DNA from 2 places in the Herbaspirillum sp. C7C8 genome. Region 2 is predicted to be linked to the other one. Evidence: predicted binding sites of a transcription regulator. Region 2 holds the regulator's gene; the other holds the start of a gene.

Region 1 (3,412 bases), on a different contig from region 2:
GCCAGCGGGGAGCCGGTACTGGCCTGGCCCTTGGTGGTGGACGGGGTCTGCCTGGTGAGGTTGGCGACCGCCTTGGCCAGCGTATTGTAGGCGCTCACGAAACTGTTGGCCGCCGTGGTCAGACCGCTGGTGTCGTTGGTGACGGACAGCGAAAAGTCGTCGGCCGGGGTGGTGAGCTTGGTCAGATTGAGCGTCACCCCCGAAATCGCATTGCTGACCTTGTTGGTGGTGCTGGTCACGGCCACGCCATCGATGGTCAGCCGGGCATCCTGCGCCTTGGCCAACTGCCCCATGCTGCTGCCGGCCAGGTCGGCGTAGTCATTGCTGCCGACCAGCTTGATGGGCGCATTGCCGGCCGGGGTCAGCACCAGATGGTCCTTGCTGCCGTCATTGCTGATGCTGGCGGTGACCCCGGTGCCGGCATCGTTGATGGCCTTCATCACGTCGTTCAGTCCGATCGCGCCGCTGTTGTCGAGATCGCTCGGGTTGATGGTGAAGGACGTGCTGCCCACCTGCAGCGTCAGGCTGCCCGTGCCATAGGTCTGGTTGGTCGCCACGCCGGTGGTGGTGACGGTGCCGCTCGGGTCGAAGTTGAACACCGCGAAATTGCCCGTGCCGCTCACCCGCAGGCTGTTGGCCGCACCGCTGTCCTTGGCGGTCAGCACCAGGTGGTCGTTGCTGCCGTCGCTGACGATGGCCGCATTCACGCCCGCCTCGCTGGCATTGATGGCGTCGCGCACGCCGGCCAAGGTGTTGGACTTGGGCTGGATCAGGGTGGTCGAGCCGTTGCCGGTCTTGATGGCCAGCACGCCATTGTCGAAGGTCGTGCCCGGTGCGATGCCGGCCGAACTGACCTTGACCGCCTGCGCCAGCTGGTTCACGCCGATGCTGTACTTGCCGGCGGCGGCCTTGGTGGCGTCGCGCGGGGCCTGGATCTGGGTGACCGAGCCCGCGACCGCCGGGTCGTAGTTCAGCCCCGCCAGCGAATTGTTGGCCGTGAGCTTGATGGTGTTGGCCGTGCCGCCGGTATTGGCTTCCAGCACCAGATGGGCGCCGCTGCCATCGGTCACGATGGAGGCCGACACGCCCGCCTTGGCGGCGTTGATGGCGTCACGCACCCCGGCCAGCGTGGCATTGGCCTGCAAGGTGATGAAGCGGGGCGAGCCGGTGCCGACCTTGATGGCGATGGAGTCGCCGGCATTGAAGGTGGTGCCGCTGGCATAGCCGCCGGATTTGAGCTTCTGCGCCAGGACCTTGGTCGAATCGTCGCTGTTGGCCTCGGCCGTGAACGGATCGGTGGTCAGGTTGCTGCCGGCGCCGGCGTTGGAGACGGTGGTCTTCTGGGCGCTGAAGCTGGCTGCCGTCATGAGCTTCAACGCACTCTGGTAGCTCGATAGCGCATTCTTGAGCGAACCATAGGCGGAGATGAGCGTATTGAACCCGCTTTCCTTGGCCTTCAGTGGTGTGAGTCTGGATTTGCTCTCCACCGCAATGAGCTGATTGACCAGCGTCGCGACGTCAAGCGGACCGGCCGATGTCGATACCGTCCCCGTGGAAGTTGCCATGTTGACCCCTGAATAACGATGATTTTCTTGTAATTTGAGAAACTGACGGTCCGTCAGCACACCCGAAGGTTAACGGCGCATCTTTACAAAAGTAAAGGACAGTTTGCTGACCGATGGGGGGATTTCCGGGGGTTTTTGTGGAGATTCGATGGAGATGCTGCAAGCGGGTCGTTGCGGCCTGTCGTGATGGCGGCTCAGGCAGCCGCCAGGGGCAGGCGCGCGGGGACGGCGCTTGCGGGGCGAAGTGAAGGAACTTGCGCAGAAGGGGCCGCGCGGCCCGCCAACGGGCGATGGCCCGCCAGCGGACTCAGGTCTGGATGAACTTTTCCAGCGGGTAGTGGTGCTTGATGAACGGCGACTTGATGACGATGTAGCTGAAATACTTTTCGATGCGCAGGTTCTGTTCCAGCAGCGACTCGATCACGCTCTGGTAGTGCACCACGCTGCGGGTCATGAACTTGAGCAGGTAGTCATAGCCACCGCTGACCAGATGGCATTCGATGATCTCATCGACATTGCGGATGGTGGCTTCGAACTTGGCGAAGTCTTCGCGGCGATGGTCCGACAGCGTCACTTCGGTGAAGACGATCTGGACGTCGGCCAGCTTTTCCAGGCGGATATAGGCGCCATAGCCGCTGATGTAGCCAGCCTTCTCCAGGCGCTTGACGCGGATCAGGCAGGGGCTGGGGGAGAGGCCGACGGCGTCGGCCAGGATTACATTGGTAATGCGGCTATTTTGCTGCAGGTGACACAAAATCCTCAGATCGATCCGGTCCAGTTTCAACGCGCCGTTAGTCATCATGTTGCCTCGGGTTATTCGACTCAGCCTGCCGGTCTTGCGCGCGTGTGCCACGCAGCGAAGTCCGGCAGGATGTAGCAGGGCATTTTAACCCCTCCCGCCGTGATTTCCCCATCGGGCAGGAGGCGATACTCGCATTGGCCGCTTCAGCGCACGGCCTGGCGAACCTCGGCTTGGGCCAGCACTTCATCGAGGATGGCCCGCAGACGCGCAAACATCAGCGCAAAATCGTCTTCGGTATAGCACAGCGCCGGTGCGAAGCCGAGGATGTTGTCGCCAAAGGCGCGGAACACCAGCCCGTGCCGATAGGCCACCTGGAAGATGCGATCATGCAGCTTCAGTTCCGGCGCGAAGCGCGCCTTGGTCGTCTTGTCGGCCACCAGTTCCAGCGCACCCAGCAGGCCTCGGCTGCGGGCATCGCCCACCAGCGGATGATCCAGCAGCGCGCGCAGGCCACCGGCAAACACCGGTTCCAGACGACGGCCGTTTTCCAGCAGGCCGCCTTCCTCATACAGCCGCAGGACCTCCAGCGCCACCGCCGCACTGACCGGATGGGCCGAGTAGGTCTGGCCATGGCCGACCACGGTGCTCATCGGGGCGCCATCGGCGATGCCGTTGTAGACGCGGTCCGACATCATCACCGCACCCATGGGCGCGTAACCCGCGGTCAGGCCCTTGGCCATGGTCATCAGGTCGGGCTGCACGTCCTCATCCAGGCAGGCGAACATCGGACCGGTGCGGCCGAAACCGGTAATGACTTCGTCCACCACGAACAGAATGTCCAGTGCATTGCAGGCCAGCTGCATGGCCTTCAACCAACCCTTGGGCGGCACCACCACGCCACCCGAGCCCTGGATCGGTTCGCAGAAGAAGGCCGCCACATTGTCCGCGCCCAGTTCAGCGACCTTCTCGCGCAGCGATTGCACCGAGGCGGCGATGATCGCTTCGTCGCCCTGCAGTTCGCTGCGGTAGGGATAAGGCGAGGGCAGGTAATGCTGGGTCGGCAGCGGCAGGTTGAAATTGAAATGGAAATTGGGCAGCGCCGTCA
Region 2 (3,412 bases):
AGGAATGTGAAGAAAAGTACCCGAAATGCGCTGATTTCAGGTGCGGGAATGTTAAAGTTTGCCCAGAACTGGTCGATAATCCATACGACAGGCGGGTGCGCTGCGCCCCCACCCTACAAGGAATACTGCCGTGAACGTTAACGACGCCCTCAAATCCGCTGCCCTCAACACCGAGCAGACGCAGACGCAAGCCCGCACCACCGCCCAGGGCGGCGCTGCCGCCGGCAACAGCGCGGCTGCCACCGCCGCCACCTCGGACAGCGTGCGCCTGTCCAGCACCTACCAGGCGCTGGAAACCAAGGGCGACAGCAAGAGCAGCAGCTTTGACGCCAAGAAAGTGGCCGAGATCAAGGCCGCCATTGCCAATGGCACCTTCCAGATCGATCCCGAGAAGGTCGCCAATGGCCTGATCGATACCGTCAAGACCCTCATCAGCGCCCGCCCGGCCTGATCACCTTTCGTTTTTGCAGAGGATCTTTCGCATGAATCCGGCCAGCAAACTGTCCCAGGAACACGCTGCCATGTCGCGCCTGGTGGAAAAACTGACCCAGGAACAGGCTCTGCTGGCCGAAGCCACTGCGGAAGGGCTGACCGACATCATTTCCGAAAAAGCTGCCATCGTTGCTGAAATGTCCACCCTGGCTGGCAACCGTCATGCCTTGCTGGGTACGCTGGGCTACAGCGCAGATGAAGCCGGCATGCAGAAGTGGATGAATGAACAGGCCAGCGAGGCCGACCGCGATCTCTGGGCCGGCCTCTTCGAACTGGCCCAGGATGCCAAGGAACTGAACCGCGTCAATGGCCTGCTGATCGGCAAGAAGCTCTCCATCAACCAGAGCGCACTCACGATTCTGCAAGGCAAGACCGGCACTGGCAATTTCTATGGCCCCGACGGTCAGAACAGCATCAAATCCTCGGGCCGTCGACTGGGTGTGGTGTAGCGCTTCCCGCTCAGGCGCGGTACCAGCAAAAAGCCCGGCATGGCCGGGCTTTGTCGTTAACGTGTCTGCAAATGAGGCATCGGCAAATACGGCATGCTGCTCATTGTCGTACTGCGGACTCAGGCCACCCCGCTCCAGGAATGCTCGCGCAGATAGGAACGCATGCGCGAAATCGCCTGGCTGTGCAGCTGGCATACGCGCGATTCGGAGACACCCATGACCGCACCGATTTCCTTGAGGTTCATTTCCTGCTCGTAGTACAGCGCCATGAGGAGCTGCTCACGCTCGGGCAGGGCCTTGATGGAATCCACCACTGCTTCACGGAAACCACCGTTGATCAGGGTCTGCAGCGGATCATCCTCACCCTCGCCGGTCTGATAGCGGTCCAGGAAGTGCTCATGACCGCCCTCGTCGTCGTGAAAGTCCTCGTAATAAATCAGTTGATGGCCACCACAGTCGGTCAGCAGGGCCTGGTAATCACTCAGACTGATCTTCATGTGCTGCGCCACTTCCGCCTCCTGCGGCTGGCGGCCCAGTTGCTGCAGCAGGGTCTGCATGGCCTCTTCCACCTTGCGCGCATTCTGGCGGATGCTGCGCGGCAGCCAGTCGCTGCTGCGCAGTTCGTCGAGCATGGCGCCACGGATACGCTGCACGGCATAGGTCTCAAACTGCGCGCCATGGGTTTCCTCATAGCGGTTGACGGCGTCGAGCAGGCCCATCATGCCGGCCTGGATCAGGTCGTCCACCTCTACGCTGGGGGGCAGCTTGGCCTTGAGCTGATGCGCCAGCTTCCTGACCAGCGGCGCATGCTGCTCCAGCACATCGTTCTTGCCCTTTTTTCCCTTGACGTTATACATGCACGTCACACTCCCAGGCTGGCACCGTCGGTGGCCATGCGGTAGCTGCTGCCGGTCGCGTCCGGGGTCGCCGTAAAGCGCTTGGAGAGGCGCTGGAACGCCAGCGCCGCCCCGGCGAAGGGAAACACGTCCATCACCGCCCGGCCCTGCCCGGTGGCCCGGCGGATATGGTCATCGGCCGGAATCGACCCCATGAAATTCAATTGCGCCGCCAGGTAGCGGCTGGCAGCCTGGGCCATGTTGGCATAGACGGTGCGGGCTTCGGCTTCGGTGGCATCGTTGACGATGAGACTGAAGGGACGGCGACCGATACGGTCGCTCAGGCTCTTCAGGAGCACATAGGCCGATTTGATCGACGAGGCCGTGGTCGAGACCTGGATCACGATCTCGCCCATTTCCATGGTCGGCACCGGCAGCGACAGGTCGCGCGCCAGCACGCCATTGACCAGGGTGATCTCGGCCTGGCCAATCAGGCTGTCGAAGATCTCGGCCAGCCGTCCTGCGTGCGGGTCGGTGGCCGAAGGAACGCTGCGGCGGGCGATGCGCGCCATCGAAAATCCTTCCGGCAGCAGACGGGTAGCCTCGATCAAGGGACGCTCCATGCGCGCCACCTCCTGCAGCGTGGCCACGTCATGGCGCAAACCGATGCGCGTCAACAGTCCGGTACTGGCCACGTCGCCATCCACGACCAGCACACTGTGCTTGGCCTGGGACAGCGAGGCCGCCAGGTTGATGAGCATGGCGCTCTTCTCTTCCTCGCCGAGGACGGAGAAGAAGGTAAACAGTCGCGGCACCGGCCTTTCCAGCATCCGGCGCAGTCCTGCTGCCTGGTCGATGTCGTAACTAGCCAAAGCTCACCTCGCGCAGGCCCTTGTCATTCATCGACATCGCGGTCGGCCCGATCACGCCCGGCAACTCGCCCTCCTGGAACTCGAAGGGCGCGGTTTCGCGCTTCTGCTTGAAGGCGCGGTCGGCCAGATACAGCTTGTTGGCCACGTGCAGGTCTTCCGGCACGCGCTGGCCATTGGCCACGTAATGCAGGTTGAGCTTGTGGCGGATCACCACATCGAGCACATTGCCGATGGTGGCGGCTTCATCGAGTTTGGTGATGATGCAGCCGGCCAGACCGGAGCTGGAATAGGCATGCACTACTTCGTTGAGGGTCCCGCCGGTGGCGGTGGCGTTCAGGCACAGCAGGCGCTTGATGTCCACGCCGGCACCGGCCAGCATGGCGTCCTGCTCGGCCACCATCTGATCGCGCTGGCCCACGCCGGCGGTGTCGATCAGCACGGTGTGCTTGCCTTTCAACTCTTCCAGAGCGATGCGCAGGTCGGTCTCATCCTTGACCGAGTGGACCATCACGCCCAGGATCTTGCCGTAGATGCGCAGTTGTTCGTAACCGCCGATGCGGTAGCCGTCGGTGGTGATCAGGGCCAGCTTGCCGGAGCCGTGGCGCATCACGCAGCGCGCCGCCAGCTTGGCGGTGGTGGTGGTCTTGCCCACGCCGGTGGGGCCGACCAGGGCGAAGACGCCGCCGTTTTCGAGCAGCTCGTTTTCGTTGGCCAGGGTGTTGAGATTGCGTGCCAGCACCGACTTGACCCAGAACATGATGTC

What was found. Region 2 encodes FliA, which starts transcription of late flagellar genes. Its sites were predicted from a motif close to CTAAAGTTTNNNNNNNNNNNGCCGNTA; they were not measured.
Region 1: a site for FliA is predicted at 1,636-1,662, ahead of fliD (flagellar filament capping protein FliD). Genes of this name have one in related genera too.

What each region holds. Positions count from the first base shown of each region.
Region 1 is NZ_JABXGG010000020.1:49,786-53,197, forward strand. It holds gene fliD (flagellar filament capping protein FliD) at 1-1,565, opposite strand, end outside; gene HWE01_RS19735 (Lrp/AsnC family transcriptional regulator) at 1,873-2,367, opposite strand; gene HWE01_RS19740 (aspartate aminotransferase family protein) at 2,511-3,412, opposite strand, start outside.
Region 2 is NZ_JABXGG010000005.1:59,930-63,341, reverse strand. It holds gene flgM (flagellar biosynthesis anti-sigma factor FlgM) at 131-451, shown strand; gene HWE01_RS08185 (flagella synthesis protein FlgN) at 483-941, shown strand; gene HWE01_RS08180 (RNA polymerase sigma factor FliA) at 1,061-1,798, opposite strand; gene HWE01_RS08175 (MinD/ParA family ATP-binding protein) at 1,804-2,607, opposite strand; gene flhF (flagellar biosynthesis GTPase FlhF) at 2,642-3,412, opposite strand, start outside.